2 regions of the Enterobacter sp. RHBSTW-00994 genome follow, and region 1 is predicted to be linked to the other one. Evidence: predicted binding sites of a transcription regulator. Region 1 holds the regulator's gene; the other holds the start of a gene.
What was found. The regulator Fur, encoded in region 1, represses iron uptake genes when iron is present. The targets are predictions, from matches to a motif close to ATAATAATGAGAACNACTATCAA.
Positions count from the first base shown of each region.

Region 2: the regulator Fur is predicted to act here: its motif matches at 2,851-2,873, upstream of sodA (superoxide dismutase [Mn]).

Region 1 covers NZ_CP056199.1:1,323,984-1,331,530, forward strand. The annotation lists gene nagE (PTS N-acetyl glucosamine transporter subunit IIABC) at 1-242, shown strand, start outside; gene glnS (glutamine--tRNA ligase) at 423-2,090, shown strand; gene chiP (chitoporin) at 2,538-3,935, shown strand; gene chiQ (ChiQ/YbfN family lipoprotein) at 3,982-4,311, shown strand; gene fur (ferric iron uptake transcriptional regulator) at 4,444-4,890, opposite strand; gene fldA (flavodoxin FldA) at 5,183-5,713, opposite strand; gene ybfE (LexA regulated protein) at 5,869-6,156, opposite strand; gene ybfF (esterase) at 6,285-7,058, opposite strand; gene seqA (replication initiation negative regulator SeqA) at 7,242-7,547, shown strand, end outside.
Region 2 covers NZ_CP056199.1:4,776,634-4,784,180, reverse strand. The annotation lists gene rhaS (HTH-type transcriptional activator RhaS) at 1-700, shown strand, start outside; gene rhaR (HTH-type transcriptional activator RhaR) at 774-1,622, shown strand; gene rhaT (L-rhamnose/proton symporter RhaT) at 1,623-2,657, opposite strand; gene sodA (superoxide dismutase [Mn]) at 2,947-3,567, shown strand; gene yiiM (6-hydroxyaminopurine reductase) at 3,575-4,312, shown strand; gene cpxA (envelope stress sensor histidine kinase CpxA) at 4,395-5,768, opposite strand; gene cpxR (envelope stress response regulator transcription factor CpxR) at 5,765-6,463, opposite strand; gene cpxP (cell-envelope stress modulator CpxP) at 6,614-7,120, shown strand; gene fieF (CDF family cation-efflux transporter FieF) at 7,274-7,547, shown strand, end outside.

The DNA of each region.
Region 1 (7,547 bases):
TGGGCATCGATACCGTCGCGCTGAACGGTAAAGGCTTTACCCGTCTGGTAGAAGAGGGGGCTGAAGTGGTTGCAGGCCAGCCGATTCTGGAAATGGATCTGGACTTCCTGAACGCGAATGCGCGCTCCATGATAAGCCCGGTTGTTTGTAGCAACATCGACGACTTCAGCGGCCTGGTTCTGCAGGCAAAAGGTCAGGTTGTTGCGGGTCAAACACCACTGTATGAGATTAAAGGCAAGTAATCGCTCCTGAGTAGAGTGCGTGCCTTAAGCGGCGGGGGAGATCCTCCGCCGCTTTTTTTTGCAGCAAATGCCCCCAATATTCACCTCAACGCCGTTTTTTGCATAACTAAAGGTTGTCACTACGTCCGGCTTATAAGATCATATGCCGTTATACGTTGTTTACGCTTTGAGGAATCTACGATGAGTGAGGCTGAAGCCCGCCCGAGTAACTTTATTCGTCAGATCATCGATGAAGATCTGGCCAGTGGTAAGCACACCACAATCCATACCCGTTTTCCGCCGGAACCGAATGGTTACCTGCATATTGGCCATGCGAAATCTATCTGTCTGAACTTTGGCATTGCGCAAGACTACAAGGGTCAGTGCAATCTGCGTTTCGATGACACGAACCCTGTAAAAGAAGACATCGAATACGTTGAGTCAATTAAGAACGACGTGCAATGGCTCGGTTTCAACTGGTCTGGCGATATTTGCTACTCCTCAGATTATTTTGATCAACTCTTTGCCTACGCAGTTGAGCTGATTAACAAAGGTTTGGCTTATGTTGATGAGCTGTCTGCTGACGAAATCCGTGAATACCGCGGCTCGTTGACTGCGCCGGGAAAAAACAGCCCATTCCGCGATCGCAGCGTTGAAGAGAATCTCGCGCTGTTCGAAAAAATGCGTGCGGGTGGCTTCGAAGAAGGCAAGGCTTGTCTGCGTGCCAAAATCGATATGGCGTCTCCGTTCATCGTGATGCGCGATCCGGTGTTGTACCGTATCAAGTTTGCAGAGCATCACCAGACCGGCAATAAGTGGTGCATCTACCCGATGTATGACTTTACCCACTGCATTAGCGATGCGCTGGAAGGCATCACGCATTCGCTGTGTACGCTGGAATTCCAGGACAACCGTCGTCTGTACGACTGGGTGCTGGATAACATCACTATTCCGGTGCATCCGCGCCAGTACGAGTTCTCTCGTCTGAATCTGGAATACACCGTGATGTCCAAGCGTAAGCTGAATCTGCTGGTGACTGACAAACATGTTGAAGGCTGGGACGACCCACGCATGCCGACCATCTCCGGTCTGCGCCGTCGTGGTTACACGTCTGCATCCATTCGCGAGTTCATCAAACGTATCGGTGTGACCAAGCAAGATAACACCATCGAAATGGCGTCTCTGGAATCTTGTATTCGTGAAGATTTAAACGAAAATGCACCGCGCGCGATGGCCGTTATTGACCCCGTTAAGCTGGTTATCGAAAATTATCCTCAGGGCGAAAGTGAACTCGTCACGATGCCTAACCATCCGAGCAAACCAGAGATGGGCAGCCGTGAAGTGCCGTTTAGCGGTGAGATCTGGATCGATCGTGCTGACTTCCGTGAAGAAGCCAACAAACAGTACAAGCGCCTGGTGATGGGTAAAGAAGTTCGTCTGCGTAATGCGTATGTGATAAAAGCTGAACGTGTTGAAAAAGACGCGGAAGGCAATATCACCACGATTTTCTGTACTTATGATGCGGATACTCTGAGCAAAGATCCTGCGGATGGTCGCAAAGTGAAAGGCGTGATCCACTGGGTTAGCGCTGCCCACGCGCTGCCGATTGAAATTCGTCTCTACGATCGTCTGTTCAGCGTACCAAATCCAGGTGCAGCGGACGATTTCCTGGCGACTATTAACCCCGACTCTCTGGTCATCAGGCAGGGTTATGCAGAACCGTCTCTGAAACAGGCTGAAACCGGTAAAGCGTTCCAGTTTGAACGTGAGGGATATTTCTGTCTGGACAGCCGTCACAGTACGGCGGAAAAGCCCGTGTTTAACCGCACTGTGGGTTTGCGTGATACCTGGGCCAAAGCAGGCGAATAATAACGCTTCGTAGGTCAATGAGAAACAACGCCGCTAACTGCGGCGTTTTTTTTATTTTATGATCATACCGTTAATGAAAGGTATGTCATGGCGATGTCAAAATATCAGGTCAATGAGCTGCTACTTATTTTTCTCGAAAAAAGTTCGAAGTATTTGTCCACCAATGGACTGAGATAAATCGTCGACAAAAATAGTTCTTCCTTGCTTAAACTAACTGATTTTCCGCGTAAAACCTCGAATTGGCGGAAGTGTTACAAATCACTACCAATTATGTGCACTTCGTCATAATCCTGACTTTTGCCTACTAAAAAGCATTGATAATTCGTGTCGCGAAAAATAACCTAAAGGCGGTAGTTAATTCGAGGGTATTTCTAACTACCCCAGACCATCAGGTCTTTTATATTTTTCGCCGTTTAGGCGTTTTAATTCGTCAAAGAGGATTTATCTATGCGTACGTTCAGTGGCAAACGTAGTGCGCTGGCGCTGGCTATTGCCGGTGTCACAGCAATGTCTGGTTGGGTTGTCTCCCCAGAAGTTCATGCAGCAGGATTTGTCGATGATTCCACGTTAACAGGCGGTGTCTATTACTGGCAGCGTGAGCGTGATCGTAAAGATGTTACCGAAGACAAATATAAAACCAACCTTTCTCACTCCACCTGGAACGCCAACCTGGATTTCCAGTCTGGTTATGCAGCCGATATGTTCGGTCTTGATATTGCAGCATTTACCGCAATTGAAATGGCAGAAAATGGCGATAGCGGCCACCCGAACGAAATTGCCTTCTCTTCCAGTAATAAAGCGTACAAAGAAGACTGGTCTGGCGATAAAAGCGGGGTCAGCCTGTATAAAGCGGCTGCAAAATTCAAATACGGTCCTGTATGGGCGCGAGCAGGTTATATTCAGCCAACCGGACAAACCCTGTTAGCACCGCACTGGAGCTTTATGCCAGGTACTTATCAGGGCGCAGAAGCCGGAGCTAATTTTGACTACGGTGATGCGGGCGCGTTGAGCTTCTCCTATATGTGGACCAACGAGTACAAAGCGCCGTGGCATATTGAGATGGACAAGTTCTATCAGAACGACAGAAAAACCAAAGTAGAATATCTCCACTCACTCGGTGCGAAGTACGATTTCAAAAACGATCTGGTTCTTGAAGCCGCATTTGGTCAGGCTGAAGGGTATATCGATCAGTATTTTGCGAAAGCCAGCTACAAATTCGACATCATTGGTGGTCCTCTGAGCACCAGCTACCAGTTCTATGGTACGCGTGACAAAGCCAGCAATGGAACGGTTAACGATATTTATGCTGGCACAGCATGGTTGCAGGCGCTGACGTTTGGCTACAAAGTCGGTCAGGTTGATTTACGTCTGGAAGGGACCTGGGTGAAAGCTGAAGGCCAGCAAGGCTACTTCCTGCAACGTATGACACCAACCTATGCCTCTTCAAACGGTCGTCTGGATATTTGGTGGGATAACCGTTCTGACTTTAACGCCGATGGCGAAAAAGCCGTCTTCTTCGGCGCGATGTATGACCTGAAGAACTGGAACCTCCCGGGTTGGGCAGTGGGTGCATCTTATGCTTACGCCTGGGATGCGAAGCCTGCCGATATGGCCACCCCGGATGCTTACTACGACCCTAACTACCGTCTGAAAGAGTCCTCTTACAGCCTGGATGCGATTTACACACTGCAGGATGGCCGCGCAAAAGGCACGATGTTCAAGCTTCACTTCACTCAGTATGACAACCATTCCGATATCCCGAGCTATGCGGGCGGTTACGGCAACATCTTCCAGGATGAGCGAGACGTGAAATTTATGGTTATCGCGCCGTTCACTATTTTCTGATGAACCCTCCGGCGGGCTGAGTCCCGCCGGAAAGGAGACTGAAATGATGAAAAAAATCGTGCTTATTGCCGTCATGGCTGCCGGGCTTACAGCCTGTGCGCAACCTCAGGCCCCGAAAGAAGATTCTCGCCTGAAAGAGGCTTACAGCGCCTGCATTAATACGGCTGAAGGCTCGCCGGAAAAAATTGAAGCTTGCCAAAGTGGGCTGACTGTGCTGAAGAAAGAGAAAGCACATGAGCAATTCGCGACGCAGGAAAATGTCAGAGTGATGGATTACCAGGCCTGTATTCAGGCGCGTAAAACCGGTAACGATCAGGAAGTGGCAAAACGTTGCGACAAAATCTGGCAGGAAATTCGTAGCAATAACACCAAATAGTAAGCTGTTTGCCACGCCCGGAGACGCTCGTTTACTGTCAATACAGTAAGCAATGCATCTCCGGGCTTTTTTATTGATATTTCAGGCAAAAAAAAGCCAACCGTAAGGTTGGCTCAGAGTACGAAAGCGAGCTTATTTCGCGTCGTGCGCGTGATCGTCTTCACGACAATCGCCTTCTGCACAGTGACCATACAGGTACAGGCTGTGGTTAGTCAGGCGGATGCCATGACGTGCTGCGATTTCACGCTGACGCGCTTCGATGGAATCATCGCTAAACTCAATCACTTTGCCGCAATCGAGGCAAATCAAGTGATCGTGATGATGCTGTTGCGTCAGTTCGAACACGGATTTACCGCCTTCGAAGTTGTGACGGGTGACAATTCCGGCATCATCAAACTGGTTCAGAACACGGTATACGGTCGCCAGCCCAATCTCTTCGCCCATGTCGATCAGACGTTTGTAAAGATCTTCCGCACTGACGTGATGGTTATCCGGTCCTTGCAACACTTCCAGGATTTTCAAACGAGGAAGCGTAACTTTCAGGCCAGCCTTCTTTAATGCGGTATTGTTGTCAGTCATGCGGAATCTGTCCTGTTGCTAAACGATTCACTTCTAAAGAAGAAGTGACAGAAAATGCACTTGGGATAATGCGTCTCATTATAGAACTGCCATGCCTAAATGAAAACTGCAAGTCTCAAGCAAAGTATGCTTATAAAAACGTGGTATCGCCAACAAACTTGTTAGAAAGCGACCCCTTTACCAGACAGTTATTGTACAGGTATGAGCGCAAAAGTTAAAAGTTTGTAGCAATTAATTTAATTGGTACGACCTGATACTGCGACGCAACACAAATGCTGCGCCGCATCAATCATTAAGCGTTAAGGATGTCGTCCAGATTCAGCTCTTCGCGGATCTGTTTCACCCATTTTTCAACACGCTCAGCGGTCAGCTCCGGTTGGCGATCTTCATCAATGGCCAGACCGACAAAGTGATCGTCATCAGCCAGACCTTTAGAGGCCTCAAAGTGGTAACCCGCTGTTGGCCAGTGGCCTACAATCGCCGCGCCGCGTGGTTCAATGATATCGCGAATTGTTCCCAGTGCGTCACAGAAGTACTCTGCGTAATCTTCCTGATCGCCACAGCCGAACAGGGCAACCAGTTTACCGTTGAAGTCAACTTCTTCCAGCGTTGGGAAGAAATCGTCCCAGTCACACTGTGCTTCACCGTAGTACCAGGTTGGAATGCCGAGCAACAGGATGTCATAGCCTTCGAGATCTTCTTTGCTGCTCTTGGCAATGTCATGCACATCGGCAACATCTTTACCGAGCTGTTTTTGAATATTTTTTGCGATATTTTCGGTATTGCCGGTGTCACTGCCGAAAAAAATGCCGATGATTGCCATGAGTAAAATAACCTCTTGAAACTTAATGGTATGGTGGCGCGATTTGTCCACGGATAGGGGCAATAATAGCAGAACTGACAACCCTGCGGGAACTGCTATCGCGCAGGACTGCACTCTGTGCTACATGAAAAGGGTGAGAAAGGGAATTATCCGACTTACACCTTGCTGTGTGATTTTTCGAGTTGCGCGATCAACATCTCTTCAATCAGCTCACTACGGCTGATATTGCGTGCATCAGCAAGTTCGTTAAGTGCATCGACGGCATCAGCATTGAGCTTTAGCTCGACACGCTTAAGCCCACGATTTTTATCGCGTTTAAGCTGATTGCGTTTATTAATACGCAGCTGTTCGTCGCGTGAAAGCGGATTGGTCTTGGGTCGTCCCGGGCGACGCTCATTCGCGAACAGATCTATTGTCGTGCGGTCCGTTTGTTCTTTGGCCATGATTTTGAGACTTCGGGGGAAACACGCCGCCCTGCTAATGCCCAGGCGATAAGCGCGCAATCATACATCACGGAAAACGGCACGCCAACGACTGGAAGCCTGTAGCCTTCCGGTCGCTGTCTTTTTAATCAATTTTCAATGTCAGCGAGATAACGGCGGATAGCGCGAAGTACAGCTTCTGGTTTTTCTGCGTGCACCCAATGCCCAGCTCCGGCAATCACGTGGGCTCGTGTCTGAGGGAACTGCGCCAGAATCGCATCGCGGTACGCTTCAGTAACATACGGTGAATTGCCGCCACGGATAAAGAGAGCAGGGTGTGACCAGGCAGGCACGGGTTCCCAGCCGACAATATGACGGTACTGATCCCACAGCACCGGAACGTTGAAACGCCACTGACCTTCGACGAAAGATTTCAGCAAAAATTGCACAACCCCCTCTTCATCAAGGTGCTCGCGCATAATGGCTGCCGCCTGTTGGCGGGTAGATACACCGGCGTCTGTCACGGCATTAATTGCCGCAAAAATTTCATCATGGCGACGAACGTCGTAATCTACCGGGGCAACATCAATAACAATCAGCCCATTGATACGCTCAGGTGCGAGCGCGGTCAGCGCCATAACGGCTTTGCCGCCCATTGAATGCCCAATCAGCGTGACTTTTTCGAGGTTATTAACGTCAAGTGTCTCCAGCAGATCCTGTGCCATTGCCGTGTAGTTCATGTCCGGCGATCGACCGGAAAGGCCATGGTTTCGCATATCGACCTGCAAAATGTCGTGATCGGTAACCAGATCGCGCGCCAGTACACCCAGATTATCAAGGCTGCCAAACAGGCCGTGAACCAGTACGATGGGGGAATTATTGTTCGGCGATTGTGCAGATTGCGCTCGGGTATTCAATTTCATGGCAAAGTTCTTTTTTTACGTATGTCAGGTTAGGGTATTATGTTGACCATTCTGCCGCCCGGCTGCAAGGATCCAGTTTATTCTGACTTTTGCCGCCAACCTGGCTTGACGCTATCCGCTGTTGGGATTTGACTTTATAATCCCAACGACTTGTATTCAGATAAGATATCGCACTGGATTAAGATGAAAACAATCGAAGTTGATGATGAGCTCTATCAGTATATCGCCAGCCAAACGCGGCATATCGGGGAGAGCGCGTCCGACATTTTACGGCGCATGCTGAAATTTTCCGCCGCCTCACAGCCTGTCACTCCTGTTACTAAAGATGTTGTGCTTCAGCCGAGTGTAGCTGCGCAAGTTAAACCGGCACAAACGCCGGTCAAAGATAAAGTGCGTGCGATGCGCGAACTGCTGCTTTCTGATGAATACGCAGAGCAGAAAAAGGCGGTTAACCGCTTTATGTTGGTGCTGTCTACACTCTATTCACTG
Region 2 (7,547 bases), 1.4 Mb from region 1:
TATCCATGTGTTTAACGGCCAGCCGTACACCATCAGCGGGGGGACGGTCTGCTTTGTGCGCGATCATGATCGCCATTTGTATGAGCATACCGATAACCTGTGCCTGACCAACGTGCTCTATCGCTCGCCGGATGCGTTCCAGTTTCTCTCCGGGCTTAATCAACTGCTGCCGCAGGAGAAGGACGGACACTACCCGTCACACTGGCGGGTGAATCAGGCCACATTGCAGCAGGTACGCCAGTTGGTGAGCCAGATGGAACAGAGTGAAGATGGGCTGGAAACGCATGCCATCGCCACGCGTGAGCTGTTGTTCATGCAACTGCTGGTTCTGCTGCGCCGTAGCAGTCTGGTGGAAGGTCTGGGGAATAATGATGCCCGGTTGAATCAGCTGATGGCCTGGCTTGAGGATCACTTTTCTGAAGATGTTTGTTGGGAAATGCTGGCGGAGCATTTTTCGTTGTCGCTGCGAACCCTGCATCGGCAGCTAAAACTGCAAACCGGACTTACCCCACAGCGGTATCTCAACCGCCTGCGGCTGATTAAGGCCCGCCATCTGTTGCGCCATACTGACGAGAGCGTGACGGATATTGCTTATCGCTGTGGTTTTGGCGACAGTAACCACTTTTCGACGCTCTTTCGCCGAGAATTTAGCTGGTCGCCACGTGATATTCGCCAGGGCAAGGACACGCCACTGCAGTAACGCGAGGGCAGTCACCGTTTTTTTACCGCAAAAAGGCTAATAATGTCAGGTTATTCGCCGTTGAGGTCCTGCCGTGGCTACTCAGTTAATCCTTCGCAAAGATGATTTTTTTGCCTCCGCCGGGCAAGCCGTCGCGGTGGCTGATCGCTATCCGCAAAATGTCTTTGCGGAACATACCCACGAGTTTTGTGAACTGGTGCTGGTGTGGCGAGGTAACGGTTTGCACGTTCTTAACGACAGGCCTTATCGCATTACGCGCGGTGACTTGTTTTACATCCGCGCGGAAGATAAGCACTCCTACGCCTCGGTAAACGATCTGGTTCTGCAAAATGTGATTTATTGCCCGGACAGGCTCAAACTCAACCTTGACTGGGCTGCGACTATTCCAGGTTTTACCGAGGCTAAAGGCGCATCCCACTGGCGTTTGAGCAGTAACGGTATGAACCCGGTTCGCCAGGTGATCACCCAGCTTGAACAGGAGAGTCAGAAGGGCGATAGCCTGGCTAACCAGATGGCGGAGCTGCTGTTTGCTCAACTGGTGATGATGCTTAAACGCTATCGCTACGCCACCGATAACCCGTCCGCGACGGCGCAGGAAGCCCTGCTGGATAAATTGATCACGACGCTTGCTGGCAGCCTCAACCGCAGTTTTGTGCTGGAGAAATTTTGTGAGCAGGAACAGTGCAGCGAGCGCGCGCTACGCCAGCAGTTCCGCACCCAGACCGGGATGACGGTGAACCACTACCTTCGTCAGCTTCGAATTTGCCACGCGCAGTATCTGCTGCAACATACGGAGCTGATGGTGAGTGAAGTGGCAATGCGTTGTGGCTTTGAGGACAGTAACTACTTTTCGGTGGTGTTTAACCGCGAGGTGGGGATGACGCCGGTTCAGTGGCGTCATCGTAGTCGGAAAGCGGCGTAATCAGTTCGCCATACCGAGGCCGACAATATTGGCGGCGATGATTATCACCACGCAACCCAGGCTCAGTACGCCAACCGGACGACGCCCGGCATTGTTCCATTCCTTCAGTACCAGCCCAACCAGCCCACCGCACAGCACGTAAAAGCTCATGTGCAGCATCCAGCTCATGTAGTCATACTGCGCGGGAATACTGGCATGGCCCCAGGCGTAGAAGAAGAACTGCAAATACCACATCAGGCCGCCGAGGGCAGAGAGCAATACGTTGGTGATGATCAGGTTTTTTGCGAGCGAGAAATCGGCCTTTACCGACAAATTCTTCACTTTTGCCAGACGAATAAAACAGAATCCCAGGTTCACCAGCGCACCGCCGCCCATAATCACCACGTAGCTTGGCAGGGCGACATACAGCGGGTCAACGCCCAGCGCGGCAGCGGCTTCATGCATCGGTTTGGCGGCGTTCATGGCGAATGACATTCCGGCGGAGAAAATACCGCACATCACTGCCAGCAGCAGGCCTTTCTTCAGGTTGAAGTCTTCGGCCTTGATGCCCATTTTGCGCTCTTTCAACTGACCCGCGCGCGTGACAATCCCGACGCCAATGACGGCAACCATCACGCCCAGCAGCGTCATCCTTCCGCCTTCTGTGTTGATCAGCACATCAAAATTCCCGTTGAGGATTGGGGTCATCAATGTGCCGACAATCAGCGTGATACCAATCGCGATACCGATACCCATCGACATACCGAGATAGCGCATGGTGAGGCCGTAGTTGATATTACCGATGCCCCACATTGCACCAAACAGGAAAACCGGCAGCAGCGTGGAGGCGCTAAAGGAGGAGAAGTAGCCCCAGAAATCGGGCAATAGCATGGCGCTAATGGTCCAGGGCAGGATCAGCCATGAAACCGTTCCGCCAACGGACCACATGGTTTCCCATGACCAATGTTTAACCTTTTTAAACGGGGCATAGAAACAGGCTGCACTGGCTGCGCCTATCAAATGCCAGAAAATACCCATCGTAATCGCATGATTCATTTTTACATCCTCATCGTTTTTATATGTCGGTAGCTTCCCGCCGACTTGATGAGTGTAAAAATTAGGCGGTTTGAGAACCTTCAGAAGGTTGCCGCACTTTTCTTTTGGATGGCAATCAGCGCGTTAACCGCGTGAGCAGACTCACAGATTCTTGATTTGCACAAAAAACGATAACCTTATAAAAACTACGGCATTGATAATCATTTTCAATATCATTTAATTAACTATAATGAACCAACTGCTTACGCGGCATTAACAGCTGTGCCGCCCGACAATAATGGAGAGGATTATGAGTTATACACTGCCATCCCTGCCGTATGCCTACGACGCACTGGAACCGCATTTCGACAAGCAGACGATGGAAATCCATCACACCAAACATCACCAGGCTTACGTTAACAACGCGAACGCTGCGCTGGAAAGCCTGCCAGAATTCGCCAGCCTGTCTGCTGAAGAGCTGATCACTAAACTGGATCAACTGCCCGCTGACAAGAAAACCGTTCTGCGTAACAACGCCGGTGGTCACGCTAACCACAGCCTGTTCTGGAAAGGCCTGAAAACCGGCACTACGCTGCAGGGCGACCTGAAAGCAGCCATCGAGCGTGATTTCGGTTCCGTAGACGCTTTCAAAGCAGAGTTTGAAAAAGCAGCAGCAACCCGTTTCGGCTCTGGCTGGGCGTGGCTGGTACTGAAAGGTGACAAACTGGCTGTGGTTTCTACCGCTAACCAGGATTCCCCTCTGATGGGTGAAGCCATCTCCGGCGCATCTGGTTTCCCCATTGTGGGCCTGGACGTATGGGAACATGCGTACTACCTGAAATTCCAGAACCGTCGCCCGGACTACATCAAAGCCTTCTGGGACGTGGTGAACTGGGACGAAGCAGCAGCACGTTTCGCCGCTAAAAAATAAGGTTGCATTGACGCCTGTGAGAAGCGAGTCTGATGACTCGCTTTTTTTGTATCTGCATAAAGGAGCAGCGATGCATTACCCGGTGAATGTGTATACAGGCAAGGTAAGGGATTACGACGGCAGCCGCCCGAGTGCCATTGCAAAAATTCAGGTCGACGGTGAGCTGACGCTAACCGATCTCGGGCTTGCGGGTGACGAACAGGCCGAAAAAAAAATCCACGGCGGGCCTGACCGCGCGCTGTGTCATTATCCTCGCGAGCACTATCTCCACTGGATCCGTGAGTTTCCTGAACAGGCTGATCTGTTTGTGGCGCCGGCTTTTGGTGAGAACCTTTCTACGGAAGGGCTGACCGAGAAAAACGTCTTTATCGGCGATATTTTCCGCTGGGGCGATGCCTTGATTCAGGTCACGCAGCCGCGTTCGCCGTGTTTTAAGCTCAACTATCACTTCGGCATCAACGATATGTCGGCGCAACTGCAAAGCGCAGGCAAAACCGGCTGGTTGTATCGCGTTATTTTGGCCGGACAGGTCTTTGCAGATGCACCGCTGGAACTGGCGTCGCGTCTGAGTGATGTTTCCGTTTATGAGGCCTGCGCCATCGCCTGGCATATGCCCTTTGACGATGAGCAGTATCATCGGTTGTTGTCGGCGGCAGGGCTTTCAACAAGCTGGACGAGAACAATGCAAAATCGACGTAGTAGCGGGAAGATCGAAGATAATTCGCGGAGATTGTGGGGGAAATGACGCCCCCTCATCCAAAAGAGCGAGAGTGAAAAGAGCGCACCGGGTAATTCCCTCTCCCGCCGGGAGAGGGTTAGGGTTCGTACTACGAACGCTTATACAATGGCAACCAGATCGTTAACCGCAACCCACCCAGCGGGCTATCATCGGCTTTCACCCAGCCGCGATGTTGCTGAATGGCGGTTTCAACAATGGCCAGACCCAGCCCCGTACCACCAGATTCACGATCGCGAGCCTCGTCGGTACGGTAGAACGGACGGAAAATCTGCTCACGGTCTTCCTGACTCACGCCAGGACCATCGTCATCCACAATGATGGTGATACCGTCTTTGTCCACCGAGAACGCCACTTCAATCTTCGTGTGCGAGTAGCGCAGGGCGTTACGCACGATATTCTCCAGCGCACTTTCCAGCGCGTTAGGGTTACCGTACAGCGGCCATGGCCCCGGCGGGAAGTTGACGGTGAACGATTTGCCCATCTGTTCTGCTTCGAAAGCGGCGTTGTCTAGCACCTCATGCCACAGATGGTTGGCTTTTACCGTTTCGCTGACCAGCGCATTTTTCTGCTGATTGCGCGACATCACCAGCAGATCGTTGATCATGCTATCCAGTCTATGAGCTTCCGTTTCGATACGTTCCAGCTCTTTGCTTTCACCGCTGCGGCGTCGGAGTAATGCCGTTCCGAGCTGGAGCCGCGTAAGCGGAGTGCGAAGCTCGTGCGAGATGTCTGAGAGCAGACGTTGCTGCGCCGTCATCATGCGATCAAGTGCCGTCACCATCTGGTTAAAACTGGTCCCGGCAGCCAGGAATTCCTGCGGCCCTGCTTCCAGTTCAGGATGCTGTCTCAGGTTGCCCTGAGCGACTTCGTCGGCGGCATTTTTGAGTTTACGGGCCGGTTTTGCCAGGCTCCACGCCAGCCATAACAGCAGCGGTGAACTGACCAGCATCGTAACAATCAGCAGCAACAGCGGGCGGTCAAACAGCAAGTTGATAAAATCAGACTGGGAGCTACTTGCCGGGCGAATCAGATAGAGTTGGTAGTTATCCTCCCCATCCCTGATGGAGAAGGGGCCGACCATCTCGACCCGGCCATATTTCTTCTTCTGCGGATGATCGGCATTATCCGCTTGACCAATGAAGTTGCGGATGATCTGCATTTCATTGCGTTCTGCGCCAATAACGCGGCCTTCGCTGGTCACCAGCAGCAGACGTTGTCCGGGAGGGGCCCACTTATCGATGGCGCGAAATAACCTGCGCCACCACATCAAATCGTTTGGCGGATCGTTTGCCAGCTCGGCTTCAACGTGTTGCTCGATCATCACGCCCTGACGTTGCTCGCTGTCGAGAAGCTCCGTCATTTGGCGTGAGTCGAGTTTTGGCAACATCAAAACGAGCATTAAAACCAATGCCAGCGTCAGCCAGAAAATGGCGAAGATGCGGGCGGTTAAGCTGCCTATCATGAAGCGGAAACCATCAGATAACCGCGACCACGCAGGGTTTTAAACCATGGGTGACCGTCTTTACGCTCCGGCAGCTTACGGCGCAGGTTAGAGATGTGCATGTCGATGGCGCGGTCAAACGGTGTGAGGCGTTTGCCCAGCACTTCCTGGCTTAAGTGTTCACGCGATACCACCTGACCAAGATGTTGTGCCAGGAGATAGAGCAAGGTGAACTCCGTGCCTGTCAGTTCCAGCGTCTGGCCATCGAAGCTCGCTTCCTGGCGGCCTGGGTTCAGGCTCAGGGAGTCCACTTCCAGCGTTGGTGAGCTGTTGTCAGTGTTCTGCTGCTGTTCGCTCCAGTGAGAGCGACGCAGGATCGCGCGAATACGGGCAACCAGTTCACGGTCATTGAACGGTTTAGGTAAATAGTCATCCGCGCCCAGTTCAAGGCCGAGGACACGGTCAAGTTCGCTGCCGCGTGCGGTCAGCATAATCACGGGAGTCTGGTGCGTCTGGCGTAACTCTTTCAATGTATCAATGCCGTTTTTCTTCGGCATCATGACGTCGAGTAAAAGTAAATCGATGCTGTCGTCAAGGAGACTCAGCGCCTGCTCGCCATCATGGGCAACCAGAACGTTGAAACCTTCCATGTCGAGCAACTCCTTTAAAAGGGATGTGAGCTCTCGGTCATCATCAACTAACAGGATTTTATTCATTGTTTAAATACCTCCGAGGCAGAAATTACGACATCAAGGCTGTCTAATCCATGACTTTACGTTGTTTTACACCCCCTGACGCATGTTTGCAGCCTGAATCGTAGACTGTCTCTCGTTGAATCGCGACACGAAAGATTTTGGGAGCAAGTGATGCGCAAAGTTACCGCTGCCGTCATGGCCTCAACGCTGGCGTTCAGTGCGTTTAGCCAGGCTGCTGTAGCTATTATCGGCAACAACGAGTCCTCAACAGAGGGCACAGCGCAGCATAGCAGCCAAAGCCATATGTTTGACGGCATAAATTTAACCGAGCATCAGCGCCAACAGATGCGAGATCTGATGCAGAGGGCAAGACACGATCAGCCCCCTGTTAATGTTAGCGAAATGGAGACAATGCATCGCCTTGTCACCGCAGAAAATTTTGATGAACGCGCTGTGCGCGCTCAGGCAGAAAAAATGGCACAGGTACAGGTTGCCCGCCAGGTCGAAATGGCCAGGGTCCGCAACCAGATGTTCCACCTGCTATCGCCCGAGCAGCAAGCGGTTCTGAACGAGAAACATCAGCAACGAATGGATCAGTTGCGTGAGGTTGCACGGATGCAGCGAAGCTCAGAAACGACGCTTTTCAGTAGCAACAGCAGTACCCGTAGTAACCAGTAAACCCTGTTTTCCTTGCCATAGACACCATCCCTGTCTTCCCCCACATGATGTGGGGGTTTTTTTTGCCCGTCATTCAGGTTTGTTCACCGTTTATTCATCCTTTGACTCCCTTTGCATCCGTTATACTAGCGGCATGAGATGACTGGAGTGTTTATGAATCAATCCTATGGACGGCTGGTGAGCCGGGCGGCAATTGCGGCGACCATCATGGCATCGTGTTTGCTGATCATTAAAATTTTTGCGTGGTGGTACACCGGCTCGGTCAGTATTCTGGCTGCACTGGTGGACTCGCTGGTGGATATTGCCGCCTCGCTCACTAACTTGCTGGTGGTGCGTTACTCATTACAACCAGCGGATGACGAACATACCTTTGGTCACGGGAAAGCGGAATCACTCGCGGCGCTGGCGCAAAGTATGTTTATCTCTG